DNA from 4 places in the Burkholderia sp. Tr-20390 genome. Region 1 is predicted to be linked to each of the others. Evidence: predicted binding sites of a transcription regulator. Region 1 holds the regulator's gene; each other region holds the start of a gene.
The links. Region 1 encodes HrcA, which represses chaperone genes, less so after heat shock. Its sites were predicted from a motif close to TTAGCACTCNNNNNNNNNGAGTGCTAA; they were not measured.
Positions count from the first base shown of each region.

Region 2: a site for HrcA is predicted at 3,262-3,288, ahead of G3N98_RS32650 (co-chaperone GroES). Genes of this name have one in related genera too.
Region 3: a site for HrcA is predicted at 2,903-2,929, ahead of groES (co-chaperone GroES). Genes of this name have one in related genera too.
Region 4: a site for HrcA is predicted at 3,682-3,708, ahead of rpoH (RNA polymerase sigma factor RpoH). Genes of this name have one in related genera too.

Region 1 is NZ_JAAGPC010000085.1:13,579-21,072, reverse strand. Features, by position in the region: gene G3N98_RS22330 (carbohydrate-binding protein) at 1-1,368, shown strand, start outside; gene recN (DNA repair protein RecN) at 1,569-3,218, opposite strand; gene G3N98_RS22320 (NAD kinase) at 3,238-4,140, opposite strand; gene hrcA (heat-inducible transcriptional repressor HrcA) at 4,272-5,294, shown strand; gene hemH (ferrochelatase) at 5,442-6,506, shown strand; gene G3N98_RS22305 (RNA-binding S4 domain-containing protein) at 6,512-6,919, shown strand; gene G3N98_RS22300 (hypothetical protein) at 6,891-7,052, opposite strand; gene grpE (nucleotide exchange factor GrpE) at 7,408-7,494, shown strand, end outside.
Region 2 is NZ_JAAGPC010000187.1:3,153-10,646, forward strand. Features, by position in the region: gene G3N98_RS32635 (hypothetical protein) at 106-324, opposite strand; gene G3N98_RS32640 (DUF6697 family protein) at 383-754, opposite strand; gene groL (chaperonin GroEL) at 1,286-2,926, opposite strand; gene G3N98_RS32650 (co-chaperone GroES) at 2,939-3,229, opposite strand; gene G3N98_RS32655 (alpha/beta fold hydrolase) at 3,373-4,656, opposite strand; gene G3N98_RS32660 (class II aldolase/adducin family protein) at 5,047-5,727, shown strand; gene G3N98_RS32665 (sigma 54-interacting transcriptional regulator) at 5,848-6,972, shown strand; gene G3N98_RS32670 (ABC transporter permease) at 6,963-7,494, opposite strand, start outside.
Region 3 is NZ_JAAGPC010000152.1:7,698-15,191, reverse strand. Features, by position in the region: gene G3N98_RS29915 (hypothetical protein) at 1-694, shown strand, start outside; gene groL (chaperonin GroEL) at 849-2,489, opposite strand; gene groES (co-chaperone GroES) at 2,536-2,829, opposite strand; gene G3N98_RS29900 (carbohydrate porin) at 3,510-4,976, shown strand; gene G3N98_RS29895 (hypothetical protein) at 5,042-6,175, shown strand; gene efeB (iron uptake transporter deferrochelatase/peroxidase subunit) at 6,187-7,485, shown strand.
Region 4 is NZ_JAAGPC010000047.1:2,211-9,704, forward strand. Features, by position in the region: gene cydB (cytochrome d ubiquinol oxidase subunit II) at 1-437, opposite strand, end outside; gene G3N98_RS15320 (cytochrome ubiquinol oxidase subunit I) at 469-2,049, opposite strand; gene cydP (cytochrome oxidase putative small subunit CydP) at 2,039-2,317, opposite strand; gene rpoH (RNA polymerase sigma factor RpoH) at 2,685-3,620, opposite strand; gene G3N98_RS15335 (acyloxyacyl hydrolase) at 3,980-4,549, shown strand; gene G3N98_RS15340 (nuclear transport factor 2 family protein) at 4,595-4,978, shown strand; gene leuA (2-isopropylmalate synthase) at 5,122-6,768, opposite strand; gene ybiB (DNA-binding protein YbiB) at 7,149-7,494, opposite strand, start outside.

The DNA.
Region 1 (7,494 bases):
CTGGCGGCGATGCCCGGCAACTGGATCCTGTCGAACGCGAGCGGCCAGGGTTACTGGATGTGGTCCCACGAATTCGGTCACAGCCTGGGCGCGCGGCATCCGGGCTCGCTCGTCAACTGCCCGACGCCGGGCGGCACGGTCGAGGTGGGCAGCGCGTGCCGTGCGGGTGGAGTCGACGATCCGTCCGACACGATGGGCGGCGGTGGCCGGCGTTTGTATCCGGCGAGCTACCAGTTGCTCAGAGGCTGGCTGACCGAAGCCGACGTGCCCGAGATCAAGGGCGAGGGCACGTACCAACTCGCGCCGCTGTGGGGCAAAGCGTCGGGTGCGAAGGCGTACCGTCTGGCGCGCGCCGACGGCTCGACGCTGTGGCTCGAGTTTCGCCAGCCGCAGCCCGGCTTCGACAACTGGAAGTCCGACGACCCGTTCGTCAATGGCGTGATCGTGCGAACCGTCGCACACGCCGGCAATGTGCTGGCCAATACGCTGGTCGATGCGACGCCGGGCAGTGCGCAGGGCATGAAGGACGCGCCGCTGATGCCGGGTCATGCGTTGCACGACACGCTGTCGGGCAAGATCGTCACCGTCAAGTCGGTCGGGCCGAACGGCGCGGTGGTCGAGGTGAAGAACGACGGGGTGCTGCTGCCGCAGGCGGCCGTCATCGGCCCGCAACAGGCGAACGCGGGCGCGACGGTCGTGTTGTCGGGCGCGTCGTCGATCGGCGAGCAGTTGCGCCATGCGTGGACGGCCCCGGCCGGCATCGATGCGAAACCGAACGGCGCGGAACTGAAGTTCGTTGCACCCGCGCTTGGACAGGACCGCGATTACGCCTTCGATCTGACCGTGACCAATGACAAGGGCTACACGGCGCAGGCGTCGCATGTCGTCAAGGTGAAGGCGCAGGAAATCGTCCCGCCGCCGCGGGCCGCGATCAGCGGGCCGGCGACGGTCGACGGTGGCGCGACCGTTGCGTTGTCCGGCGCAGGGTCGACCGGCAAGGGGCTGAAGTATGCGTGGACCGCGCCGGCAGGACTCGCGATCGACCAGCAGGGTGCGAATGCGTCGTTCGTTGCGCCGAAGGCGACGCAGGCGCAGCGCTACGACGTGAAGCTGACCGTGACCGATGCGCAGAACCGCAGTGCGGTGGCGACGCATGGCGTCATGGTGCGTGCCGACGTGGCCACGGGCGCGCCGGCCTGGGACAAGAAGAAGACCTACGCGACGCCGTGCCACGAGGTCAGCCACGCCGGCAAGACCTGGCTCAACGGCTGGTGGGTGCTCGGCGATGTGCCGGGGACGGGCGGTGAGTGGGGCGCATGGCGCGAGAAGGGTGTCGCGAACATGCATGCGATGTGCAAGGGCAAGTAGGCACGGCGAGGTGCCGGCGCGGGCGACCGCGCTGGCGCGTGCCGCGTGCCGTTCGATCTGGTGCCACCCGGTCGGTTCGTCGTGCCGCGAAGCGCGTCGGATAAGTCGGAACCTATCAAAAGGCCGCTCCGGTATTACCCGGAACGGCCTTTTTTACGTTTTCACGTTGGCCGAGCGTGCTGTTTCGCGTATCCGATGCCTTATGCGGCGAGCATTTCCTTCGCGTGCTTGCGCGTGGTCGCCGTGATCTCGAGCCCGCCGAGCATCCGCGCGACTTCCTCGATCCGGTTGGCGCGGTCGAGCGCGACGACGGTCGACACCGTACCGCCACGGTCGTCGGCGCCTTTTGCGACCTGGTAGTGGTGATCACCGCGCGCGGCGACCTGCGGCAGGTGCGTCACGCACAGCACCTGGCGATCGCGCCCGAGCTGGTGCAGCAGGCGGCCGACCACTTCGGCGACGCCGCCGCCGATCCCCGTATCGACTTCGTCGAAGATCAGCGTCGGCGTCGGGCTTGCCGCGCTGGCGATCACCGCGAGCGCGAGGCTGATCCGCGCGAGCTCGCCGCCCGACGCCACCTTCGCGAGCGGCCGCAGCGGCACGCCGGGGTGCCCGGCGACCCGGAATTCGACCTGCTCGAGCCCGTGCGGGCCGCCGTCGGCGAGCGGCACGAGCGCGACCTCGAAGCTCCCGCCCGCCATCGACAGTTCCTGCATGCCGGCCGTGACGGCCGTGCCGAGCGCCTTGGCGGCCTGCGCGCGTGCCTTGGACAGGTGTTTGGCGTCGGCGAGATAGGCTTCCCGCGCCTTGGCCTGCGCCGCCACGAGCGCGCCGAGATCGGCCGCCGCATCGAGCGCGGCGAGCTGCGCGCGGCGTGCCGCGTGTTCTTCGTGCAGCGTGTCGGGCGGCAAGCGGAACTTGCGCGCGGTCGAGTGCAGCGCATCGAGACGCGTTTCGACCTGCGCGAGCCGTTCGGGATCGAGATCGACGCGCTGCGCATAGTGCTGCAGCGAATAGACGGCTTCCTGCAACTGGATCTCGGCCGGTTCGAGCGACGCGAGCGCGTCGCCGAGCGAGGTGTCGTAGTCGGCGAGGCTGCGCAGCTTCGACACGATCGCGCCGAGCTGCGCGAGCATCGCGTCGTCGGACTCCGACAGCGCGTTGAGCGCACCGCGCACGCCTTCGATCAGGTTCGCCGAATGCGACAGGCGCTTGTGTTCGTTGCTGACTTCGTCCCATTCGCCGGGCTGCGGCGCGAGCTTGTCGAGTTCGGCGAGCTGCCAGGCGAGCTTTTCGCGTTCGAGCTGCAGCTCGCGCTCGTGCGCTTTTGCAGCGTCGATCGCCTGCGTCGCGTCGCGCCACACGCGCCATGCGCGCGCGACGTTCGCGGCCTCGGCGACGAGCCCCGCGTGCGTATCGAACAGCTCGCGCTGCGCATCCGGCCGCATCAGCAGCTGGTGCGCATGCTGGCCGTGGATGTCGACGAGCATCTCGCCGAGCTCGCGCAGCTGCGCGAGCGTCGCGCTGGTGCCGTTGATGAACGCGCGCGACCGGCCGTTCGCATCGATCACGCGGCGCAGCATCACGGTGTCCTCGGTGTCGAACGCGTGTTCGTCGAGCCAGCGCGCGACGCGGTCGTGCGGCGTGAACTCGGCGGTGATGTCGGCGCGGCTGCAGCCGGTGCGCACGACGCTCGCGTCGGCACGTTCGCCGAGCGCGAGGGCGAGGGCGTCGATCAGGATCGATTTCCCGGCGCCGGTTTCACCGGAAAAGACGGAAAAGCCGCTGTCGAATTCGAGATCGAGCGCGGCGACGATGACGAAGTCGCGGATCGAGAGGTGGCGGAGCATGGTGTCGGGCAGAGCGGCGTCAGGACGCCTTGTCGTCTTCGTTCGAGGCGTGTTCGTTCCAGTGCAGCTTCTTGCGCAGCGTCGCGTAGTAGCTGTAGCCGATCGGGTGCAGGAACGGCACCGTGTGCTTCGAGCGGCGCACCTCGATCGTGTCGTTCAGTTCGAGCGCGGTGAACGACTGCATGTCGAAGTTCACGTTGACGTCGCGCCCGCCGACGATCTGGATCGCGATTTTCGAATCGTCGGGCAGCACGATCGGCCGGTTCGACAGCGCGTGCGGCGCGATCGGCACGAGCACGATGCCCGCCAGCTGCGGATGGAGGATCGGGCCGGCCGACGACAGCGCGTAAGCGGTCGAGCCGGTCGGCGTGGCGACGATCAGGCCGTCCGAACGCTGGTTGTACATGTACCGGCCGTCGACCGATGCGCGCAGCTCGACCATCCCGGAGAAGCCGCTGCGGTTCACGACGACGTCGTTGAAGGCGAGCGCGTGGTAGATCGGTTCGCCGTCGCGCATGATCCGGGCCTCGAGCAGCGCGCGCTCCTCGCGCTCGAACTTGCCCGACAGGATCACCGGGACGAGCGCCTGCATGTCGGCCGCCGCGATATCGGTGATGAAGCCGAGCCGCCCGTGGTTGATCCCGATCAGCGGTGTCTTGTACGGCGCGAGCTGACGGCCGATGCCGAGCATCGTCCCGTCGCCGCCCAGCACGACCGCCACATCGGCACGCGCCCCGATTTCGGCCGGCGTCAGCGCCGGGTAGCCGGTGATGCCGATCTCGCGCGCGGTCTCGGCTTCGAAGACGACCTCGAAGCCCCGCTTGGCGACGCAGGCGGCCAGCGTGGCGAGCGGCTCGGCGATGTTCGGCGTGTTGCTCCGGCCGACGAGCGCGACAGTGTTGAACTGATTACCGGTTTTCATGCCGGCATTACACCATAGCTCGTTGACGAAAAGAACCGGCTGTGCGCGGTCGGGGCCGGATCGGGCCGGCCCGCGCAACGGTAGCCGACGCCACTCGCCGCGGTCGCGCGGTTGCGCTAAAATTTTCCACCATGCTAGATCCTCGCGCACGAACCCTCCTGAAAACCCTGATCGAACGGTATATCGCCGACGGTCAGCCAGTCGGATCGCGCACGTTGTCCCGTTACTCCGGGCTCGAGCTGAGCCCGGCAACGATCCGCAACGTGATGTCCGACCTGGAGGAGCTCGGCCTCGTGTCGAGCCCGCACACGTCGGCCGGCCGCGTGCCGACGCCGCGCGGCTACCGGCTGTTCGTCGACACGATGCTGACGGTCGAGGCGCCGATCGACGCCGAAGCCGTCGCGCGGCAGGTGCAGAACACGCTGCAGGCCGGCGAGCCGCAGCAGCGGGTGGTGGCGGCCGCCGCGAGCGTGCTGTCGAACCTGTCGCAGTTCGCGGGCGTGGTGCTGACGCCGCGCCGCAGCCACGTGTTCAAGCAGATCGAGTTCATGCGCCTGTCGGACAAGCGCATCCTGCTGATCATCGTCACGCCCGAGGGCGACGTGCAGAACCGGATGCTCGCGACGCCGCGCGATTACTCGCCGTCGCAACTGACCGAGGCGTCCAACTACATCAACGCGCATTTCGCCGGCCTGTCGTTCGACGAGGTGCGCCGCCGCCTGCGCGACGAGATCGACCAGTTGCGCGGCGACATGACCGCGCTGATGCACGCCGCCGTGACGGCCAGCACCGAGGTGCCCGACACCGAGGACACCGTGCTGATTTCCGGCGAGCGCAACCTGCTCGAAGTGGCGGATCTCTCGTCCGACATGGCGCGACTGCGCAAGCTGTTCGACGTATTCGACCAAAAGACGGGCCTCCTGCAACTGCTCGACGTGTCGAGCCACGCCCAGGGCGTGCAGATCTTCATTGGCGGCGAATCGACGCTCGTGCCGATCGAGGAAATGAGCGTCGTTACCGCGCCTTACGAGGTGAACGGGCAGATCGTCGGCACGCTCGGCGTGATCGGCCCGACCCGCATGGCGTACAACCGCGTGATACCGATCGTCGACATCACCGCGCGCCTGCTGTCGCTCACGCTGAGCCAGCAGTAGCCTGCGGTCGCTAGCCCGATCCTGCCCCGTCATCGTGCCGCGGCACCGCGTGTGCCGGCAGTCGGCCGAACGGCCAGCCGACCGGCGCGGAGCGGCCCGCTATAATTGAGAGCCGTCCGGTCCCGTGCCCCGAGCACGTAATTGCCCATGCGTTTCGATCTTGAGCCGCCTTCGAGCACCGCGGCTGCCCATCGCATCGGTGTGCTGCTGATCAATCTCGGCACGCCCGACGCCCCGACACCGCGCGCGGTGCGGCGCTACCTGGCCGAATTCCTGTCGGATCCGCGGGTCGTCGAGATTCCGCAGGCCGTCTGGCAGGTGCTGCTGCGCACGCTCATCCTGCCGCTGCGCGGCCGGGCGTCCGCGAAGAAATACGCGGCGGTCTGGATGCCCGAGGGCTCGCCGCTGCGCGTGTACACGGAGCGCCAGACCGACAGCGTGCGGCATCTGCTCACGTCGAACGGCTATCACGTGATGGTCGACTATGCGATGCGCTACGGCAGCCCGAACATTTCGCACGCGCTCGCGCAGTTCAAGCGGGCGGGCGTCGAGCGCGTGCTGCTGATGCCGATGTATCCGCAATACTCGGCGTCGACCACCGCCACGGCGTTCGACGCCGCCTTCCACGCGCTCGCGCGCATGCGCAACCAGCCCGAGGTGCGCACGGTGCGGCACTACGCCGACCATCCGGCCTATATCCATGCGCTGGCCGAGCAGGTGCGCCAGTATTGGGCGCAGCACGGCCGGCCCGATTTCGCGGCCGGCGACAAGCTCGTGCTGAGCTTTCACGGCGTGCCGAAGCGCACGCTCGACCTCGGCGACCCCTATCACGACCAATGCCAGCAGACAGGCGCGCTGCTGATGGCCGCGCTCGGGCTGTCGACGACCGAATGCCGCGTCACGTTCCAGTCGCGTTTCGGCAAGGCCGAATGGCTGCAGCCTTACACCGCGCCGACGCTGCGCGAGTTCGGCGAGGCCGGCGTGCGGCGGGCCGACGTGTTCTGTCCCGGTTTCACGGCCGACTGCCTGGAGACGATCGAGGAGATCGGCATGGAGGTGCGCGACGAGTTCCTCGCCGGCGGCGGCAAGGCGTTCCACCGGATTCCGTGCCTGAATGGCGCATCCGCGTGGATCGGCGCGCTCGGCGAGATCGTCGCCGAGAATCTGCAGGGCTGGCCGGTCAAGGCCGCGCAGCCCGAAACGGTGAGTTGAGCGCGATGAATTACAAGATTTCGACCGAGCCGGGCGCGAAGCTGCGCATCGACAAATGGCTGTGGGCGGCCCGGTTCTTCAAGACGCGCTCGCTCGCGACCGATGCGGTCGACAAGGGGCACGTGAAGATTGGCGGCGCGGCGGTCAAGCCGGCGAAGGAAGTGCGGGTGGGCGACGAGGTCGAGATTGCGATCGACGGCATCGTCTGGCACGTTGCCGTGCTTGGCGTGTGCGACGTGCGCGGGCCGGCGAGCGTCGCGCAGACGCTTTACGCGGAGACGGAAGCGGGGCGGGCCGCGCGGCTCGCCGAACTGGAGCGGCGCCGCACGTATCGCGAGCCGGCAGCCGAATTGCACGGCCGGCCGACGAAGCGCGACCGGCGCATCATCGACAGATTTTCTGGTGGGAGCTGAACATCTGGTCGAATGTCGCCCGCGCGCTTCCGTATTCGGTCGTGCGGTCGGTGACGGCTCCCGACAGGCAGATGGTGGTGGTGCCGGCAATGAGTACCAGCGCGACCACCGAGATCGCAAACGTCAGTTTCATGGTACTCCCCTCGAGAAGAAGGGTGAAAACGGCGCCAGGTGGATGTCAGGCGTCAGTCAGCTAGGGGTAAACACGCTTTTCCGACGCTTGAGTGGAGTGTAGTGCAGCGGGCCTGTGCCAAGCTAGTACTTGCCGGGTAAGCGTTGTTACCGGCCGTTTCGCCCGATCTGGCGGACTATGCGGCCGATGCCCCGGCGTGACGCGCGGTTGTTTCGCGGTATTGGAGAATGCCGGCGAATAACCCTCTTGAAATCGTCGTTTTCACCCTTATTTGCACCAGCAATGTGCGGTGCCACCGGATATACGGTCCGGCGGTTGCCGATTTGGCTTCAACCTCTAATCGACTTTCAGCGACATGGAAAACACGCAAGAGAACCCGGCATCCCAATCGGCCGAAGAGATCGGCAGCGAGAAGCAGGCGGCGCAAGGCGCTGCTCCCGCC
Region 2 (7,494 bases), on a different contig from region 1:
GGAAATCCTAGACAAAACCGCGTAAAGACGGTGTTAGATACGAGCGGGCCCGGCATTAAAATTGTGTATCGATTGCCGGTGGAACCGGGCCCGAAACGTAGCGCTTCAGGTACCCGACAGCACGAACGGCAGCGTCGTCAGCAGAAACACCGAAATGCCGACGACCGGCGCACCGAACGCGATCGCCGCGAACGCCACCGCGGCGCTGGTCAGCACGAGCGTTCTCGACACCCGTCGGTGCCGGTCGTGTGCAGCCGCCCTGTCATCGCGGATTGCATCGGTCCGCGTACCGATCACGTGTTTCCAGAACGTCAGGCCAAGCATGATGGCTCCTGTATGAAAGATGGCCGGGGCTGGGCGCGCGACGCGCCCGCCAGGCGGGTCAACAACGCTTGAGCTTGAGCACGCGCGAGATCTGCCCGGGCGTGAAGCTGCTGTTGCGCACGTAAGGCGCGCAGTCGAGCGGAGCGGTGAGTGATTCGCTGACGACGTACTGGCCGACGAAGCGGTACGCGTCGGTGGCGATGCGGATGAACACCGGAATCGAGTCGCGTTGCGCGGCGAGCGTCCTGCCGGCCGCCCGCGCGGATGCGCTGCCGTCGCAGAGGATCACGTCGGGTGCGTGCGGGTTGAGGTCCGTGCGCAGGCAGGCGGCCACGACCTTGCCGTTCTTCGTCGGCAGGAATGCCTGTTTGCTGCCGCCGCACGCGGTGTGGATGAATTCGCGGGTGTACTGCTTGTCGATCTCGAACATGATCGGTCTCCGGTATCGGGACTATCCGTTGGTTAAATCAGGTATGCAAAGCAATGCGATCGGATCGACATTTATGATGCAGGCATGCCAATCGATCGTTGCCGGGGCGGCGGATCGATGGCGCGTCGTGAGGCGGGAGTTTCCGCGCGAACACGCTTGCATCGCGCGATGCGCGGCTAACGCATCGACGTCGTGTTCAAGCGTGCACGGGAAGGACTACGGCGCGCACCGTCCGCCTGCTGGCAGGACGGTGGCTCGGGAAAAGAGACGCAGGCGTCCTGCCGGTCAGGCAGAAAAGCAACTCGGCGGGCGAGGACTTCGGATGCGCATGTGCGTACTCGGTGAGGGATGGATTGCGAACACATTCTAGTGAACGCATGCGCGGGCGCAAGTAAAAAGGTCGTAAAGGTTGTGTAGTCCGTGCGGTCCGGCGCACCAGGCAAAAAAACGCGTGACGACTATCGTCGCCACGCGTTTCCGATTGATTCAGGACGGCGCGCATGCCGGCGAACCGGCATACGCGTCGGGTCGTCAGAAATCAAACCCCGGCCCACCCGCACCCGGGCCGCCCGGCGCCGCCGCCGGTGCCGCGTCCTTCGGCGCCTCGAACACGGTCGCATCGGTCGTCAGCAGCAGCCCCGCGACCGACGCCGCGTTCTGCAGCGCCGTGCGCGTGACCTTGGTCGGATCGAGCACGCCCGATTCGACGAGGTCGCCGTATTCACCGGTCTGCGCGTTGTACCCGAAGTTGCCCGAGCCTTCGGCCACCTTCGCGACGACGACGCTCGCTTCCTCGCCCGCGTTCGTGACGATCTGGCGCAGCGGTTCCTCGAGCGCGCGCAGCACGATCTTGATGCCCGCGTTCTGGTCGGCGTTCACGCCCTGCAGTTCGCGGATCGCCTGCCGCACGCGGATCAGCGCGACGCCGCCGCCTGGCACGATGCCTTCCTCGACGGCCGCGCGCGTCGCGTGCAGCGCGTCGTCGACGCGGTCCTTCTTCTCCTTCACTTCGATCTCGGTGGCCCCGCCGACCTTGATCACCGCCACGCCGCCCGCGAGCTTCGCGACGCGTTCCTGCAGTTTTTCACGGTCGTAGTCCGACGTGGCTTCGTCGATCTGCACGCGGATCTGCTTCACGCGCGCTTCGATGTTCTTCGCATCGCCCGCGCCGTCGATCACGGTCGTGTTTTCCTTGCCGACCTCGATGCGCTTCGCCTGGCCGAGTTCGGCGAGCGTCGCCTTCTCGAGCGTCAGGCCCGTTTCCTCGGCGATCACCTGCCCGCCGGTGAGGATCGCGATGTCCTCGAGCAGCGCCTTGCGGCGGTCGCCGAAGCCCGGCGCCTTCACGGCGACCGTCTTCAGGATGCCGCGGATGTTGTTCACGACCAGCGTCGCGAGCGCTTCGCCTTCGACGTCTTCCGCGATGATCAGCAGCGGCCGGCCCGACTTCGCGACCTGTTCGAGCACCGGCAGCAGGTCGCGGATGTTCGAGATCTTCTTGTCGTGCAGCAGGATGTACGGGCTTTCGATCTCGGCGATCTGCTTGTCCGGGTTGTTGATGAAGTACGGCGACAGGTAGCCGCGATCGAACTGCAGCCCTTCGACCACGTCGAGCTCGTCCGCGAGCGACTTGCCGTCCTCGACGGTGATCACGCCTTCCTTGCCGACACGGTCGATCGCTTCCGCGATGCGCTGGCCGATCGATTCCTCACCGTTCGCGGAGATCGTCGCGACCTGCGCGATCTCCTTGCTCGTGGTGGTCGGGCGGCTGATCTTCTTCAGCTCGTCGACGGCCGCCGCGACGGCCTTGTCGATGCCGCGCTTCAGGTCGAGCGGGTTGAGCCCGGCCGCGACGTATTTCTGGCCTTCACGCACGATCGCCTGCGCGAGCACGGTGGCCGTCGTGGTGCCGTCGCCGGCGGCGTCGCTCGTGCGCGACGCGACTTCCTTCACGAGCTGCGCGCCGATGTTCTGCAGCTTGTCCGCGAGTTCGATTTCCTTCGCGACCGATACGCCGTCCTTCGTGACGACCGGCGCGCCGAAGCTGCGTTCGAGCACGACGTTGCGGCCCTTCGGCCCGAGCGTGACCTTTACCGCGTTCGCGAGAATGTTCACGCCTTCCGTCAGCTTCGCCCGTGCGACGTCGCTGAAAATGATTTCCTTCGCTGCCATGATTGCGCTCCGTTATTGATTGACGACCGCGACGATGTCTTCTTCGCGCAGCACGAGAAACTCGTTGCCGTCCACCTTGACGGCTTGCCCCGCGTACTTGCCGAACAGCACGCGCTCGCCGACCTGCAGGTCGGGCACGATGCGCTGGCCGTCCGTATCCTTGCGGCCGGGGCCGACGGCGATCACTTCACCCTGGTCGGGCTTTTCCGCCGCGCTGTCGGGGATCACGATGCCCGATGCGGTGGTGGTTTCCTGGTCGAGTCGTTTCACGATCACGCGGTCGTGCAAGGGGCGTAGGCTCATTGGTTCGTCCTGTGCTGATCTGTTGAATTGGGCTGGCACTCTTTAACAGAGAGTGCTGACGAGTATAAAAATGCGCGGCGGCGCGATCCAATAACGGATTCCGAAATGCATTCGCGCCGTCGTGCAAAAGCGCGTTGCCTCCGCTATTGCGAAACGGCCTGCTGCGCGGTCGGCGCGCAGACCGGGTGGATCGTCTCGCCGGCGAGCACGCGCTTCACGAACGGAATCGAATCGACGAGCGACGCGTTCACGGTGCCGTTGTGTTCGCGGCCCGCATACAGGTGCGCCTCGACGGTCGTGCCGGCCGCGCACGCGTCCTTCGCAAGCGCGAGTTCGAGCGGCGCGAGCCCGTCGTCCGCGCCCGCGCCGATGAAGACGGGCGTGGCGATCTTCAGCGTCGGGTATTTCAGGTATTCGTCCCACCAGGCCTTCAGCCGTGCATCGCCGCCGGGCTTGACGGTGTTCGCGTGCGTGAGGTGCGCGAGCGCCGCGTCGTCCTCGAGCGACGCGAGGCAACTGATGCGCGACTGTTCGAGGATCGGCAATGCCTGGTCGGTCAGCACCTCGTCCGCGCGCAGCGACGGGTCGATCTGCTGCGCGGAGAGCACCGAATAGAACTGGTACGCGAGCGTCGGATCGACGCGCTCGGGATCGCGCCGGTACGCGCTCTCGAACTTCGGCAGCGACGCGAGCGTGGCGGGCGACGCGTTGTAGATCGTGCCGGTGGCAACGGTCGCGCGGATCGCGAGTTCGGGCGCATAGGTGGGTGCGTAGCCGGCCGCCGCGAACACGGCCGAGCCGCCTTGCGACTGGCCGACGAGCACGACCTCGTTCGCGAGGCCCGGCACGCCGCCGAGCACCGCGCGCACGCTGTCGAGCAGCGTGTAGCTGTTCGAGCGGTTGTTGAGCTGCGGATTCGGGCCGGGCGTGCCGAGCCCCTGGTAGTCGGTCGCGACGACCGCGAACCCTTGCTGAAGCCACGCGTTCAGGTAGCGCACGTCGCGATACGAGCGGCCGAACCACGATGGCGCGCAGATGTCGGCCATCCCGAACGTGCCGTGCGCCCACGCGACGATCGGCCAGCCGCCGGCCGGCGGCGTGCCGCGCGGCACGAACAGCGCGCCCGACACGGCGATCGGCGTGCGGCCGCCGACGCCGTCGGTCGATGCATAGAGGATGCGCAACTGGTGGCCGGCGCTCGCGAGCCCGAGCGTCGCCGGCAGCGGCTCGGTGCGCAACAGCACGCCGGGCGTCGCCGGAATGTCGCGGTCCCATGTGTAGAACGCGGACACGCGGCCGTCGCCCTGCAACGGATCGGGCGCAGGCACGCGGCCGGGGGAAGCTGCATGCGAGAGGAGAGACGAGACGGCGAGCGCCGAAGCCAGCAGGGTGCGCGCGGCGTACCCGCGCAGGGGGAGGAGCGTCATGGTCGGATGGGTGTCGGTAAAGTCGGATCGGGCGCGCCGGACAGCGCGCGGCGCGGGCCGACCTCGACGCAAGTTTCGAACCAGCGCAGCCGTTGGGCGCGTGGCGCGAGACACGACGGGCCGCTGCGCCGTACGGCGAGCCGCGCACGCTTTCGGCGGCTGCGCGTCGAGCAGCAATCCGGGCCGGCAGGCTGTTGCTCCCGCAACAGAGGCGCACGCAGGGATCGCACGGTGCGCGTCGTGCAAAAAACGCACGCGCACCGCGCCACGGGTCTTCGGCGCATGCCTGCCCGGCTGGCACGATTGCTGCTGATCCGGTGGCCGTGCTTTGCAGCGTTATGGCATTGCGATGCGAGCCCATCTATCTACCCGATCAAGGAACCCGTCCTCATGCCAGTCACCTCAACCATCGACAGCGGCGAACTCGTGGCATTCGTCGAGCGCGCCACGCGCGAATTCACGCAGGCCGAGCGCGTGCTGAAGGACACGCGCACGCTGTCCGCGACCAACACGTTCCAGGCGTTCCAGCGCGTGCCGGGCACGGAACTCATCGTCGCGCTGTCGGCGCCGAGCCCGTGGGCCGCGTCGCGGGAGATCCAGCCCGTCGTCGTGACGTTCGACGGCGACGTGCTGCACGGCGACGCGCGTGCGGGCGGCAACGGGCCGCGCTATGCGGACGTGTTCCGCGAGGCGCCGGAAGTCGGCGTCGTGATCCACGTGCACGGCCCGTACCTCGGCGCGTGGGCGAGCGCGCATCGCCCGCTGCCGATCCGCTATGCGCCGGCCGCGCGCTACACGCGGGCCCGCGAGATTCCGGTGTACGTCGATCGTCGCCCCGGCGAGCCGCGCTTCATCGTCGACACGATCCGCCGCGACCCCGAGGTGCCGGCGATCATCGAGGCGAACGGCGGCGCGACGTTCTGGGGTAAATCGATCCTCGACGTGTCGAAGTACATCCTGATCCTCGAGGAAGCCGCGTATTTCCAGGCGCTCGCGGAACCGCTCGGCGGCTCGCTCGAGTTCGGCCCGGGCGCGCTCGAGCAGCAATGGAAGATGACCGGCCTCGCGTGACCTCGTGCCGCGGCCGGCGCAATCCGGCCGCCGTCATACCGATAGCTCGATGAATTGGTTCGTGGCCGGCGCGCGCCTTGCTATCGTCGAACCTTCCCCGTTCAACACGCCGGTCGTGCCATGGCCATCTTCAGCTTGCCGGACCCGACTTCGCATGCGATCACGATTCGTGCGAAGGCGCTGACGTTCGACGATCCCAAATCGCGGGTGCTGCTCGAGCGCATCCAGCTCGTCGCGCCCAGCGACGCGACCGTGCTCGTCACCGGCGAGAGCGGCACCGGCAAGGAGCTGATCGCGCGCCTCGTGCACTCGCTGAGCGAGCGCCACGACGGCCCGTTCGTCGCGGTCAACTGCGGCGCGTTCTCCGAGACGCTGATCGAGAGCGAGCTGTTCGGCCACGAGCGCGGCGCGTTCACCGGCGCGATCAACAGCCAGCCCGGCTGGTTCGAATCCGCGAATCGCGGCACGCTGTTTCTCGACGAGGTGGGCGACCTGCCGCTGTCCGCGCAGGTGAAGCTGCTGCGCGTGCTGCAGGAGCGCGAGGTGACGCCGGTCGGCTCGCGCAAGACCGTGAAGATCGACGTGCGGCTCGTCGCGGCCACCAACGTGAATCTCGAAGCCGCGGTGCGCGCGGGCAATTTCCGCGAGGATCTGTACTACCGGCTCAACGTCGTGAAGCTGAGCCTGCTGCCGCTGCGCGAGCGGCCCGGCGACATCGCGCCGCTGATCGAACACTTCATCGACACCTACGCGAAGCGGCTGCGCGTGGCCGCGCCGACGCTGACGGACGCCGCGCGCGCCCGGTTGCATGCGCACGCATGGCCCGGCAACATCCGCGAACTCGAGAACGTGATCCACCACGCGGTGCTGATCTGCGCGGGCGGCGCGATCGACGTAAGCGACCTGCAGTTTTCCGCGCTGTCGCTGGCGCCCGATGCCGGTGATCCGCGCAGCACGGCGGCGGCACCACCGCGCCGTGCGCGCGACGTGGCCGAGGCGACCGATGCGCTGCGCCACGCGGTGATCGAACTGCTGGATCTCGGCACGCCGGCGCTGTGGCAGCACATCGAGGACACCGTCTACCGCAGCGTGTTCGACTACAGCGACCACAACCAGCTGCGCATGTCGCGCCTGCTCGATCAGTCGCGCAACATCGTGCGCGCGCGGCTCGCGCAGCTCGGCATCCTGAAGCCGCGCGACGCGGGCGACGCCGACGCCGACGCGCGGCTGCGCCGTCAGGCGTGATCGCGCCAGCGCAGCGCACGCTGCGCGATTCGCTCGCATAGCGCACTCATGCCGACGGCAAGCGCCGTCACGCCCAGCACGCAGACCAGCAACACGTCGGCACGTGCGCCGGCCTGCGCGTTCTGCATCAGGCTGCCGACACCCGCACCCGCGTTGAACAGCAGCTCGCTGCTGGTCGCGGTGATCCATGCGAACGGCACGGCCTGCAGCACGCCCGCGAACAGGTCGGGCAGCGCGCCCGGAATCAGCACGTCGCGCCACAGGCCGATGCGCGTCAGGCGATACGACTGCGCGAGTTCGACGTAGCGCGGATCGACGCGGCGCAGCCCGTCGAAGCTGGCGGTGGTCATCGGGTAGAACGCGGCGAGCGCGATGATGAACACCTTCGCGAATTCACCGGTGCCGGCCCACAGGCTCAGCAGCGGAATCAGCCCGAGCAGCGGCACGTAGCGCAGCGCCTGGAACGCCGGCTCGCCGAGCTTGCGCGCGAGCGTCGAGCGCGCCATCGCCGCGCCGAACACG
Region 3 (7,494 bases), on a different contig from region 1:
CGTACCGGGCTTCAGGAACATGCGCGCGTCGTATCGATGGTCCGCCCTGACCGTTCTGGCATTCTGGGCATTGTTCGTCTTGCTGATCGCGGAGTTGTCGCGTCGCGACAGAAACAAGGCCGCGTGGTGGCTGTTGGGCCTGGTGATGGCGTCCAACCTCCCGAATCCGGAATCAGGGCTCGCGTATTCCGAAGTCCGCCATTACGAACATCAGGTGCTGCTGCATGCGCCGCTGCACTTCCGCGATCAGTTCGCGCAGCTCGACCAGTCGATCGTCGCCGACTTCCGGCAGGATGCCCCGAAGGATGGCATCACCGCGTTTTTCCCCCAGGGCAACGACTTTCTCGCCGCCTATCTGGCCGCTGCATCCAATACACGCACCTACAACATCGGCGGCGACAAGAACGTTGCGCTGGCACAGGCGCACTGGCCCGCATCCATCTCGACACTGTTCGCGTCCGACACGACGACGCTCGCCGGCAACATCGAACGCACCCTCGCGGATCGCAGCGCCCGCGCCGTGGTCATCAGCTACGTCGACCTGCTATGGAATGCACATCAATGGCCACCGTCATCGGCAGAGCTGGCCCAAGCTCGCGCACGCTACGCCCCGGCAGTGAATACGCTCTCCGCCAATCCCCGTTTCGTCGTGAAGGAGCGACCCTACTACGCGTTGGTCATCGCGCGTGAATAGCACAGGGGACGGGCTCACATCGAGTATCAGCCGCCCGCTTTCAGCCTGCATCAAATCCACACGCCCATAAAAAAAGACCCGCATCGCTGCGGGTCTTTTTCTTTGGCTGGAGCACGCATCGCTGCGCGCTCCGGACACCATCGACCGAAGTCGATTACATGTCCATGCCCATGCCGCCCATGCCGCCCGGCATGCCGCCCGGCATCGGTGCATCTTCCTTCGGCAGTTCAGCAACAGCTGCGTCCGTCGTCAGCAGCAGGCCTGCAACCGACGCTGCGTTCTGCAGTGCGGTACGCGTGACCTTGGTCGGGTCGACAACACCGGCTTCGACCATGTCGACGTACTCGCCCGTCGCTGCGTTGTAGCCGTAGTTGCCCTGGCCTGCAGCAACTGCCGCCACCACGACGCTGGCTTCTTCGCCGCCGTTCGTGACGATCTGGCGCAGCGGCTCTTCCATTGCGCGCAGCACGATCTTGATGCCGGCGTTTTGATCGGCGTTAGCGCCGGTCAGGCCTGCGATCGCGGTGCGAGCGCGGATCAGCGCAACGCCGCCACCTGCCACGATGCCTTCTTCCACAGCTGCGCGCGTGGCGTGCAGTGCGTCTTCGACACGTGCCTTCTTTTCCTTCATTTCGACTTCGGTCGCGGCACCGACCTTGATCACTGCAACACCGCCAGCCAGCTTGGCCACGCGCTCTTGCAGCTTTTCACGGTCGTAGTCCGACGTCGCTTCTTCGATTTGCGCGCGCACTTGCTTCACGCGTGCTTCGATGTTCACGGCTTCGCCTGCGCCGTCGATGATCGTCGTGTTTTCCTTGCCCACTTCGATGCGCTTCGCCTGGCCCAGTTCTGCCAGCGTTGCCTTCTCGAGCGTCAGGCCGGTTTCTTCCGCGATCACCTGGCCGCCGGTCAGGATCGCGATGTCTTCCAGCATCGCCTTGCGACGGTCGCCGAAGCCCGGCGCCTTGACCGCAACGGTCTTCAGGATGCCGCGGATGTTGTTGACGACCAGCGTTGCGAGCGCTTCGCCTTCGATGTCTTCAGCGATGATCAGCAGCGGACGGCCAGCCTTCGCGACTTGCTCGAGTACCGGCAGCAGATCACGGATGTTCGACACCTTCTTGTCGTGCAGCAGCACGAACGGGTTGTCGAGGACGGCGACTTGCTTTTCCGGGTTGTTGATGAAGTACGGCGACAGGTAGCCGCGGTCGAATTGCATGCCTTCGACGACGTCGAGTTCGTCAGCCAGCGACTTGCCGTCTTCGACGGTGATGACGCCTTCCTTGCCGACCTTGTCCATCGCTTCAGCGATGCGATCGCCGATCGACGTGTCGCTGTTCGCCGAGATCGAGCCGACCTGTGCGATTTCCTTGTTGGTCGTGCACGGCTTGCTGATCTTCTTCAGCTCTTCGACAGCCGCTGCGACTGCCTTGTCGATGCCGCGCTTCAGGTCCATCGGGTTCATGCCCGATGCGACGTACTTCATGCCTTCGCGAACGATCGATTGCGCGAGGACGGTTGCCGTCGTCGTGCCGTCGCCTGCGTTGTCGCTGGTCTTGGAAGCGACTTCCTTGACCATTTGCGCGCCCATGTTCTGGAGCTTGTCCTTCAGCTCGATTTCCTTCGCGACCGACACACCGTCCTTGGTGACCGTCGGGCCGCCGAAGCTGCGCTCGAGCACCACGTTGCGGCCCTTCGGACCCAGCGTGACCTTGACTGCGTTGGCGAGAATGTTCACGCCTTCGACCATCTTCGAACGGGCGGAATCGCCGAATACGACGTCTTTAGCTGCCATCTTCTAACTCCTTGAATTCTTGGGAATATGTACCGTCGGTGGACGCTTACTTCGCGTTGACCACGGCCATGATGTCTTCTTCGCGCATGACCAGCAGTTCGCTGCCGTCGACCTTCACGGTCTGGCCTGCGTACTTGCCGAACAGGACGCGATCGCCGACCTTCACGTCGAGCGCGATCGGGGCGCCCTTGTCGTCGCGCTTGCCCGGGCCGACGGCCAGGACTTCGCCCTGGTCCGGCTTTTCAGCAGCGGCGTCGGGGATCACGATGCCCGAGGCGGTCTTGGTTTCCTGATCCAGGCGCTTGACGATCACGCGATCGTGCAAAGGACGAAGGTTCATATTCACTCCTCTCTTGACTGAGATTGAAGAACGCTTAGGGAATCTGCCCGGCTTATCGCCCGGCAGAGAATTGTTAGCACTCTCGTGCAGCGAGTGCTAATTATATGGACGGGTTTTGACAAATTCAAGAAGGGGAACCGGACGAATTTTCGGGGCGGGGACGGGGCGGAAAAAGCACGTGGATCCGACAAAAAACCCTTTGAAAACAAACCCCGACAAGCGCCACCCAGCCTTGCCGGCGGGGCCGCGCGGCCCCGGAATCCCATCCAGCCCCGTTTGGACACCGGGAAAGCACGGAGTTCCTGCGATCGGCGGCATCACTCGATACATTCCGTGGCGGCGTCGATTCCGTCCGCCCGCACACGCCATCCGGTGCCCGCCAGTTGCCGCCTGTGCCCCGCCCCGAGGATCCATCGATCCGCATCGAAGCATTCATTTTCATTACGGCGATATTTACGGTTTACCTCGGCACTAAACACGTGTCGGGGCCCATCCGTAAGGACGCGGATTACATTCAGTAATTTAGATGCGAATCATTCTCGTTTACATTGACATTCCCATTCGACACTCCTACGATGCGCCGCGTTGCGTTCATCTTCATGCCCTGGCCGATCGGTGCCGAGCGTCCGGACAGCGACCGACAAGCAGGATTCCACACTAATTAGAACCAGGGATTTGATATGAAGTTTGCATCGTTCCAGGGAGACAACATCCGTGCCCGGATGCGCCCCGCCGCCTGCGCGGCCATCCTCGCGTGTGCCTCGTTCGCGAGCGGCGCGGCGTTCGCCGACGTGCCGGTCGACGCCCAGCCGGAAGCCCCCGAGGCCGACCTGGCGATCCAGGCGAAGCCGACCAACATGTGGACCGGCATCTGGACGCGCCAGAGCCTGCTCGGCGACATGGGCGGCATCCGCCCGTGGCTCGGCAAGTACGGCGCGACGCTGCAGATCACCGAAACCAGCGAGTACCTCGCGAACCTGCGCGGCGGCCTGAACCGCGGCGGCGCCTACGACGGGCTGACGACCGCCACCCTGACGGTCGACACGCAGAAGGCAATCGGCCTGCCCGGCGGCACGTTCAACGTCAGCGCGCTGCAGATCCACGGCACCAACCTGAGTGCGCGGAACCTCGGCACGCTCAACACCGCGAGCGGCATCGAGGCGCAGGGCACGACGCGCTTGTGGGAGCTGTGGTACCAGCAGTCGTTCCTCGACAAGCGCGTCGACGTGAAGATCGGCCAGCAGAGCCTGGACCAGGAATTCATGGTCAGCACGTATGCGAACACGTTCGTCAACACGATGTTCGGCTGGCCCGCGCTGCCCTCCTACGACCTGCCGAACGGCGGCCCCGCGTATCCGCTCGCGGGCCTCGGCGTGCGCGTACGCGCGCAGATCACGCCGAAGCTCACCGCGCTCGCGGGCGTGTTCGACGGCGATCCGCTCGGCAACAACCCGAGCAACCTGAGCGGCACCAACTTCAACCTGCACAACGGCGCGCTCTATATCGGCGAACTGCAGTACGCGCTGAACCAGCCGTCCGACGGCGAAATGGACACCGGCCGCTCGAACGGGCTGCCGGGTACCTACAAGATCGGCGTCTGGTATCACAACGGCCGCTTCGCGGACCAGAACGTGGGCACCGACGGGCTGTCGCTCGCGGACCCCGCGTCGAACGGCGACGCCCAGCAGCGTCACGGCAACTACAGCTTCTACGCAGTGGCCGACCAGATGATCTGGCGCCCCGACCCGACCGGCCCGCGCAGCCTCGGCGTGTTTGCGCGCGTGATGGGCGCGCCGGGCGACCGCAACCTGGTGAGCTTCTCCGCCAACGCGGGGATCGTGCTGAAGGCGCCGTTCGCCGGCCGCGACAACGACAGCGTCGGCCTCGGCGTCACGTACATCCAGGTCGGCAACCACGTGACCGACCTCGACCAGACCGCGCGAGCGTTCGCGACCGGCCCGTACGGCGTGCGCACCCGCGAGACGACGCTCGAGGCGACCTACCAGTACCAGGTCAACCCGTGGTGGATCGTCCAGGCCGACGCGCAGTACACGTTCAATGCCGGCGCCGGCCAGAACCCGAGCGACGCGACCCAGCCGCTGCGCAACACGTTCGTGCTCGGTGCGCGGACGACGATCACGTTCTGAGCGGACGCGCCCACGCCGACCATTTTCGCGCGCCGCCCGGACGGCGCGCTCCCCAGGAGATTTACATGATTCGATCCGCCCCGCTTCGCCGCCTCGCGACGGGCGCACTGGCCGCCGCCGCGCTGACGGCCGCCGCCGGCGCGCTCGCCGAGCCGCAAGGCTTCCTCGAGACCGTGCATCGCCACACCACGCTCGTCAACACGGTGCCGGACAACGGCGACCAGAACCCGTACGCGATCGCGGTCGCACCGGTGTCGGCCGGCACGATCCAGGCGGGCGACGTGCTCGTCGACAACTTCAACAACGCGGCGAACCTGCAAGGCACCGGCAGCACGATCGTCAACTACCGCCCGTCGACCAAGCAGCTGAGCCTGTTCGCGTCGATTCCGCGCGACCTGAAGGCGTGCCCCGGCGGCGTCGGCCTGTCGACGGCGATGACGATGCTGAAATCCGGCTGGGTGATCGTCGGCAGCACGCCGAGCAACGACGGCACGACCAACACCAAGGGCGCCGGCTGCCTGATCGTGCTCGATCCGCAAGGCAAGATCGCGTCGACGTGGTCGACCCCGAACATCAACGACCCGTGGGGCAACATGGCCGTGGTCGACCGCGGGGACAGCGCGACGCTGTTCGTCAGCATGGCCGGCTTCGGCGTCGGCGGCGCGGACGGCAATCCGCCCGTCTACAAGCAGGCGACGGTACTGCGTCTCGACCTCGACGTGCCGGCCGGCAAGCCGCCCGTGATCAAGCAGGAAACGGTCGTCGCGAGCGGCCTCGGTGCGCAGGCTGACAAGGGCGTGTTCCTGGTCGGCCCGACCGGCCTCGCGCTGTCGGGCGACCAGAAGAAGCTGTACGTGTCGGACGCGATCGGCAACCGCATCGTCGAGATCGACGATCCGCTCACGCGCGACACCAGCGCGGGCGTCGGCCGCCAGGTCACCGCCGATGGCTTCCTGCGCCGCCCGCTCGCGCTTGCCACCGCACCGAACGGCCACCTGCTCGCGACCAACGCGCAGAACGGCCAGGTCGTCGAGATCGACCCGGTCGCCGGCAAGCAGATCTACGCGCGCTGGATCAATACCGACAAGGCGCAATCGCCCCCCGGCAACGGCAACCTGTTCGGCATCGCAATGACGCCTGAAGGCGACGGCTTCTACTACGTCGCGGACGACGTCAACACGCTGCTGCTCGCGAAGTAAGGGAGCCCATCATGGCAGACGATTCCAACCAGCCACCGCGCCCCGCGCGGCGTGGTTTCCTGAAGGCGGGCGGCGCCGCGGTGGCCGCCGGCCTCGCGGCGGCGTCGATCCCGGCCGCGCAGGCCGCGGATGCACCCGCACCCGCGCCCGCTTCCGCGCATGACGGCGTCGAGCCGTTCTACGGCAAGCACCAGAGCGGCATCGCGACGCCGCAGCAGCGCCACGCGTATTTCGCGGCGCTCGACCTGACGACGGCCCAGCGCGCGGATGTCATCACGCTGCTGAAAACCTGGACCGATGCCGCCGCGCGGATGGCTCGCGGTGATACCGCACAGCCGCTCGCCCCGACGGGTAGCGACGAAGTCGCGCCGGCGGACGGGGGCGACGCGCTCGGCCTCGGCCCCGCGCGCCTGACAATCACGTTCGGCTTCGGCCCCGGCATGTTCGCGCTCGCCGGCAAGGACCGCTACGGCCTCGCGAAGCATCGCCCCGCCGCGCTGGTCGACCTGCCGCGCTTCAACGGCGACCAGTTGCTGCCGGAAAAGACCGGCGGCGACCTGTTCATCCAGGCGTGCGCGGACGACGCGCAGGTCGCGTTCCACGCGGTGCGCCAGCTCGTGCGCCTCGGCGCGAAAGCGACGCAGATGCGCTGGGGCCAGGCCGGCTTCACGTCGGGCAAGCCCGGCGAGACGCCGCGCAACCTGATGGGCTTCAAGGACGGCACGATGAATCCGCCGATGTCCGACCCGGCCGCGATGGACGAATTCGTGTGGGCCGGCAGCGAAGGCCCGGCATGGATGAACGGCGGCACCTACACGGTCGTGCGCCGGATCCGCATCACGCTCGAGCACTGGGACAACACGGAGCTCGGCTTCCAGGAGCAGGTGGTCGGCCGTCACAAGTACAGCGGCGCGCCGCTCGGCCAGAAGCACGAGTTCGAGGCGCTCGATCTCGACGCGGCCGACAAGGACGGCAACCCGGTGATCCCCGACAACGCGCACGCGCGTCTCGCATCGCCGCAGTTGAACAACGGCGCGCAGATCCTGCGCCGCGCGTACTCGTACAACGACAGCACGAACTTCTACATCGAGCGCTGGCCGCCGTGGCGCCAGCAGACCGAGTACGACGCGGGGCTGATGTTCGTCGCGCACCAGCGCGACCCGCGCAAGGGCTTCATTCCGATCAACGAGAAGCTCGCGAAGCTGGACATCATGAACCAGTTCACGACGCACGTCGGCAGCGCGATTTTCGCGTGCCCGCCGGGCGCGCAACCGGGTTCGTACATCGGCGCCGCGCTGTTCGACGCATGACGACACGCC
Region 4 (7,494 bases), on a different contig from region 1:
AACGGCACGCCTTGCAGCAGGTTGCCGAACGCGACGCCGAACACGAGCGCCGGCACGAAGCCGCCGACGAACAGGCCCCAGTCCCAGCCCGCACGCCAGCGCGGGTCGGGCCGCTTGCTGCGGTAGTCGAAGCCCACCGGCCGGAAGAACAGCGCGAACAGCACGAGCAGCATCGCGAAGTAGAAGCCGGAGAACGACGCCGCGTAGACGAGCGGCCAGGCCGCGAACATCGCGCCGCCGGCCGTGATCAGCCACACCTGGTTACCTTCCCACGTCGCGCCGACGGTGTTGACGATGATGCGGCGCTCCTCGTCGGTCTTGCCGAGGAACGGCAGCAGCGCGGTCGCGCCCATGTCGAAGCCGTCGGTGACGGCGAAGCCGATCAGCAGCACGCCGACGAGCAGCCACCAGATCAGCTTGAGAGTTGCATAGTCCATAGCGATTCCTTGTTCCGTTTCAGGTGCGTGCTCACGCCGTGGCGCGCTCGCTGGCGGCCGCGATTTCGTGGTGATAGCGGCCGGTATGCAGCGACGACGGGCCGAGGCGCGCGTACTTGAACATCAGCTTGATCTCGATGACGAACAGCGCGGTATAGAACAGGATGAAGCCCGCGAGACTCAGGTACAGGTCGCTCGGCTGCAGGCTCGACGCGGACAGGTGCGTCGGCAGCACGCCGGCGATCGTCCACGGCTGGCGGCCGAGCTCGGCGACGATCCAGCCGAATTCGATCGCGATCCACGGCAGCGGGATCGCCCACACCGCATAGCGGAGGAACCAGCGGCGGTTGTCCTGCAGCAGTTCGCGGCGCGCGCAGAACCAGAACGCGGCGATGAACGTCGCGACGAACAGGAAGCCGAGGGCCACCATGATCCGGAACGAGAAGAACACGGGCGCGACCGGCGGGATCGTCTTCTTCGCGGCGGCCTTGATCTGCTCGGGCGTCGCGTCGACCACGTTCGGCGTGAACTGCTTGAGCATCAGCCCGTAGCCGAGATACTGCTTGTGCTGGTCGAACAGCGCGCGGGTCGCGTCGCTCGTGTCGCCCTGCTTGATCTTCTGCAGCGCGCCGTACGCGACCATCCCGCTCTGGATGTGCTCCTCGCTGTGCTTCGCGAGCTCGCGCAGGCCGATCACCGGTTCGTCGATCGAGCGCGTCGCGATCAGGCCGAGCGCGTACGGGATCTTGATCGCATAGTCGGTGCGCTGTTCTTCCTGGTTCGGGATGCCGATCAGCGTGAACGATGCGGGTGCCGGCTGCGTTTCCCATTCGGATTCGATCGCGGCGAGCTTCATCTTCTGCACTTCGCCGGTCGTATAGCCCGATTCGTCACCGAGCACGATCACGCACAGCGTCGCCGCGAGGCCGAAGCCGGCCGCGACCGCGAACGAGCGCAGCGCGAAGTCGACGTCGCGCTTCTTCAGCAGGTACCACGACGACACGCCGAGCACGAACATCGCCGCCGACACATAGCCGGCCGACACCGTGTGCACGAACTTCACCTGCGCGACCGGGTTGAACAGCACGTCGAACAGGCTCGTCATCTCCATGCGCATCGTCTGGTAGTTGAACTCGGCGCCGACCGGGTTGTTCATCCAGCCGTTCGCGACGAGGATCCACAGCGCGGACAGGTTCGAGCCGAGCGCGACGAGGAACGTGACCATCAGGTGCTTGACCTTCGACAGGCGGTTCCAGCCGAAGAAGAACAGGCCGACGAACGTCGATTCGAGGAAGAACGCCATCAGGCCTTCTACCGCGAGCGGTACGCCGAAGATGTCGCCGACATAGTGCGAGTAGTACGACCAGTTCGTGCCGAACTGGAATTCGAGCGTGATGCCGGTCGTCACGCCCATCGCGAAGTTGATCCCGAACAGCTTGCCCCAGAACTGGGTCATGTCCTTGTAGACCTGTTTGCCGGTCATCACGTACACCGCTTCCATGATGACGAGCAGCCAGGACAGGCCGAGCGTCAGCGGCACGAACAGGAAGTGGTAGAGCGCCGTGATGCCGAACTGCAGACGTGACAGATCGACGACTTCACTACTTATCATGGTGGTCTCCCTCGGTAGATGCAGGCGCCGGTACCGAGAGCAGCTTCTCGGCGACGGCGGCAGGCGGCAACGACATGTGCTCGGCCTGCGGATGATTGAAGAATGCGTATTTGAGCGACATCAGGAGGATCAGCTTGACGATCAGCACCAGGGTGATGTCGCGGGCGAGGGTCGGGCCGCGTGCCCACGCGGCGATGCGCGCGCGCCAGCCGATCGTGCCGGCCGGCCGCGCGGGCGGCGGCGCAGGCTCTTTATTGATCGAGATCAAGGCGAATATCCTGAATCGATTTAAATCTGATTTGGGGCGACTTTACGTCGGATTTATGACGGCCGTGAAGCTGTTTTAATCCTTTTGCGCCTGACATGCCAATTTTAAAAGGACGGCTTTCCGATGCCGAGTGCTGCGCTGCGGCAGACCGTCGCGAAACACGGGCCGAAACTTGAGGCAGATCAAGGTTATGCGGAAGGGGCCCCCAAACGGCCTATTACCTGACGAATCAGGTCAATTAATCCGCACTGAAACGCGCCGAGAAACGAACGAGGCAGCGAATGAAAAGCAGCGGAAAAGACGGGCGAAAAAAAACCGCTGCCGGTCGGGCAGCGGTTTTTGATGAAGCGCTCTAAATCGCAGCGATTTACGCGTATTCGGCGAGGGCGGTGCGCATCTTTTTCATCGCGCTCGCCTCGATCTGGCGGATGCGTTCCGCCGACACACCGAACTCGGCGGCGAGATCGTGCAGCGTCGAGCCGCCCGAGCCGTCGTCGTCGACGTGCAGCCAGCGCGCCTCGATGATGCGGCGGCTGCGCGCGTCGAGTGCGCCGAGTGCCTGCGCGATGCCGTCCGTCTGCAGCGTGTCGCGCTGACGCGCGGCCAGCACGGCGGTCGGTTCGTTGTGCGAGTCGGCCAGGTAGGCGATCGGCGCGTACGACTCCTCGCCGTCCTCGACCTGCCCTTCGAGCGCGATGTCGCCGCCCGACAGGCGCGTTTCCATTTCGGTCACGTCTTCGCGCTTGACGTTCAGTTCCTTCGCGAGGCCGTCGATTTCCTCGGGCGTCATCGCCTGCAGGCCTTTCTTGTGGCTGCGCAGGTTGAAGAACAGCTTGCGCTGCGCCTTCGTCGTCGCGACCTTCACCGTGCGCCAGTTGCGCAGGATGTACTCGTGAATCTCGGCCTTGATCCAGTGGATCGCGTACGACACGAGACGCACGTTCTGGGCCGGATCGAAGCGCTTCACGGCCTTCATCAGGCCGATGTTGCCTTCCTGGATCAGGTCGCCGTGCGGGAGACCGTAGCCGAGATAGTTGCGCGAGATCGACACGACGAGCCGCAGGTGCGACAGCACGAGGCGGCGTGCCGAGTCGAGGTTGTTGCCCTCGCGGAATTCGGTCGCGTACTGGCGTTCCTCTTCCGGCGTCAGCAGCGGAATGCGATTGACGGCCTGGATATACGCGTCGATGTTGCCAAGCTGGCCCGGCAACATCGATTGGGCTGCGAGCGCCAGCGAGCCTGCCGATGCGGCCTTGGCCGGCGTCGGGCTCAGGGTGTTCGGGAGGGTCAGGGCGTTGCTCACTAAAAACTCCTTTGGAATCAGGGACAAACCCCCGGTCTCGGATGAGATTCCGGGAGCCATCTTAGCACTCCCGGAAACCGAGTGCTAATTCCTTAGAGCAAGCGTGGGCATCGGAGTTCCCGCTTTTTCTATCGAGCAAGTCGAGTCGATAGTCTATTCTGCGACAGAGGGGGCGAAGCGAAGTTCCGTAAGCCGTTGTTTCTGATGGTAATCAGTAGACGATTTCAATTTTTGTCGTTTTGGAAGCAAGCCATTTCGCTTTGTGATGCCGATCCGAAAAGTCCTTTACCATACCATTCAGTTCGCTTGAGCCGGCCGATGCGGCTGGCTCCATTCAACCCCCAAAGTTGGAGTGACAGATGAACAATAAGAAGAATCGCCGGCCCCGCAGCCGGCTTGCGCTGCACGCGATGCTGGCGGCGTCCCTTCTGGCCGGATCGGGTGCGGCATGTGCGGATCGATGGGGGATTCAGGCGGGCGGTGGTTTTTCGGATCGCCGCGGGGTCGACAAGGCCGATCTCGGCGTGGTGTGGGATCCGGGCTGGAACTGGTGGGAAATCGGCGGCTGGCACTTCGCGTTCGTCGTGGAAGGGCACGCCGGCTACTGGCACACGGGCGGCAACGTCCACGGCAACATCGGCGAATTCGGCGTGACGCCGATGTTCCGCTTCATCAGGAGCGCCGGGGAGATCCGCCCGTTCATCGAGGCCGGCGGCGGCGTGAGGCTGCTGACGCACCCGACGATCTCGGATCACTTCTCGTTGGGCACCGCGTTCCAGTTCGCGCCGACGGCGGGGGTGGGCGTGCAGTTCGGCCAACGGCAACAGTATCAGGTCGGCTACCATTTTGAACATGTGTCTAACGCGGGTATCAAAGAGCCGAATCCTGGTATAAATTTCCACCAGTTCTACTTGCAGTACAACTTCTGATCCGCACGCCCGCGCACGGCGTGCGCGTTGCCGAGGAGTCAGGCGATGGCGAAGGTGGTCGATGCGATCCGCGCGCTCGAGCGCGATCGGTTCCGGGCGATGGTGGACGGGGACGGCGAGGCGCTCGACACGCTTTTGTCGGACAAGGTGTTCTTCGTCCACACCAACGGCAAACGCGAAACCAAGCAGCAGTTCATCGACGCCATCGTCGCCGGCCGCCGCCGCTATCGCCAGATCGAAATCCAGTCGCAGGACGTGCTGCCCGTCGGCGATGAAACCTGCGTCGTCACCGGGCGCGCGTTGATCGAGATGGAAACGAACAACGGCGGCCTGGTCTTCCCGATTGCCTATACCTCCGTCCACACCCACCAACAGGGCCGCTGGAGCCTGTTCGCGTGGCAGGCGACGCGGTGCGCGACCGAGACATGAGCGCGCGTGGCGCTTCTTTTCATGTCCCGACCGAAGCGGCCTTCTGGGCCGCTTTTTGCTGCCTCGTGCGACGCGGATCGCGCGGCGCACGGGCGGTCACGCCCCGCTCGCTGACGTTTGAACCCTGAAACGGAACCTGCCGCTCAGGCCGCCGCGCGGCGATCCGCGCAGTGCCATGCCGAGCGGTTGATCGCGCTGACCACCGCGTCGAGCGCGGCGCTCGCCGCATCGGCGTGCAGGCCGACGCCGTGCCGCAGCGGCGCATCGCCGACCCGGCAGCCGACCGATACCGCGATCCGTCCATCCGTCGTGCGGGCGTGTTCGCACGACGCGACGTCGATCGCGGCGCCGGCGGCCGCCGCGAATGCCGCGGCCAAACGTCGCACGGCCTCGTCGGGCGTCGTGTCTGGCGCGGGCACTGCCGCGATCTCGCGGTTCTGCCAGCGCACGCCGTTGCCGTGTCGCTCGGCCGGCCCGTCGGTGTCGAAGAATTCGCGCGCGAACAACGCGCAGATCGCGTCGCCGGTCACTTCCTCGCCGGACGCGTCGGCGAGCGTCTGCACCGCATGGCTGAATTCGATCTGCACGCGGCGCGTGGGCGTGAAGCCCATCCCGCGTTCGAGCAGGAACGTCGCGCCGCCCTTGCCGGACTGGCTGTTCACGCGGATCACCGCGTCATAGCTGCGGCCGAGGTCGGCCGGGTCGATCGGCAGGTACGGCACTTCCCAGGCCGCGTCGGGGCGCTGCTGCGCGAAGCCCTTGCGGATCGCGTCCTGGTGCGAGCCCGAGAACGCGGTGAACACGAAGTCGCCCGCATACGGGTGGCGCGGATGCACGGGAATCTGGTTGCAGCGTTCGACGACGCGGCGCACCGCGTCGATGTCGGAGAAATCGAGGCCCGGATCGACGCCCTGCGTGTAGAGATTCAGCGCGAGCGTGACGAGATCGACGTTGCCGGTGCGTTCGCCATTGCCGAACAGGCAGCCCTCGATGCGGTCGGCGCCCGCGAGCAGCGCGAGTTCGGCCGCCGCGACCGCGGTGCCGCGATCGTTGTGCGGATGCACGGACAACACGATGCTGTCGCGGTACGCGAGGTTGCGGTCCATCCACTCGATCTGGTCGGCGAACACGTTCGGGCTCGCGGCTTCGACGGTGGCCGGCAGGTTGACGATCATCTTGTGATCGCGGGTCGGCCGCCAGGTCTGCGCGACCGCGTCGCAGATCTCGCGCGCGAACGTCAGCTCGGTCATGCTGAAGGTTTCCGGCGAGTACTGGAAGGTCCACTGCGTGTCGGGGCGCGCGGCGGCGTGTTCCTTGATGATGCGCGTGCCGTCGATCGCGAGCGCCTTCACGTCGGCCTTTGACATCCCGAACACGATGCGGCGGAACGACGGGCAGACCGCGTTGTACAGGTGCACGATCGCGCGCGGCACGCCTTCGAGCGCATCGAAGGTGCGGGCGATCAGGTCCTCGCGCGCCTGCACGAGCACTTCGATCGTCACGTCGTCGGGAATCCGCTTGTCGTCGATCAGCTTGCGGACGAAATCGAAGTCGGTTTGCGACGCCGACGGAAAACCGACTTCGATCTCCTTGAACCCGATCGCGACCAGCATCTCGAAGAACTCGAGCTTCTGCTCGATGCTCATCGGCTCGATCAGCGATTGGTTGCCGTCGCGCAGGTCGGTGCTCATCCAGACGGGCGCGCGCTCGATGGTGCGCGACGGCCATTTGCGGCCATTGAGGCGGACGGGCTCGAACGGACGGTACTTGTCTTGCGGATTGCGCTGCATCTTCTGGACCTCGGGTCTCAAGTCGCGAGCGAAGACGGGCGGCATGGGCGACGGTTGGCGCTGCCTCGCTCCGCGGCACGTGAACGCGCTGCGGATGCGGATGATCTTCGCGAGTCGGCCGACGGATAGACGGACGAATGCTGACGACTTCGGGTTGTAAAAACTACGAGAGGGGTACTGCGAGGAACTGCTGGGAGGGACCGTGCGGACAGCACACGGCGCTACGAAAGCCTTAGGCTAGTCGTAGCGATAGCGGCCGCGCTAGGCGGCCGGAGGTAATTCGGAGGGGGTTCGGAAAGGAACGCATGAGGGCAACTCTATGCCAGGATGCGCTCGCGTGTCAAATGCCCTGCAAGCGGGGCCGGTTCGCGAGCGTGCCTTCAGCGTGCGATGCGGGCGATCTGCACGATCGTCGCGACCTGCCGGGCGACCGTGTCGGGCACCGGCACTTCGCCGCGCAATACGGCGTCGGTCCACGCGGCCGTCGTGGCCGCGTCGCGCGATTCGGGCAGGGCGACAGCAGGCGCATCGGTCGACGAGCGTTCTGCGTCGATCAGCGTGTCGCACACGCCGTCGTGCAGCCAGTCGACCTGCACCTGGCGCCGCGTGTCGGCAACGGCTTCGCCCTCGGTGCCGCGTGCCAGCAGCGCGCCGCCGAGCGCGGCATCCGGATGGTCGCGGAACAATTGCGCCAGGCTGTCGCGGTACGGCGGGTGCGTGTAGTTG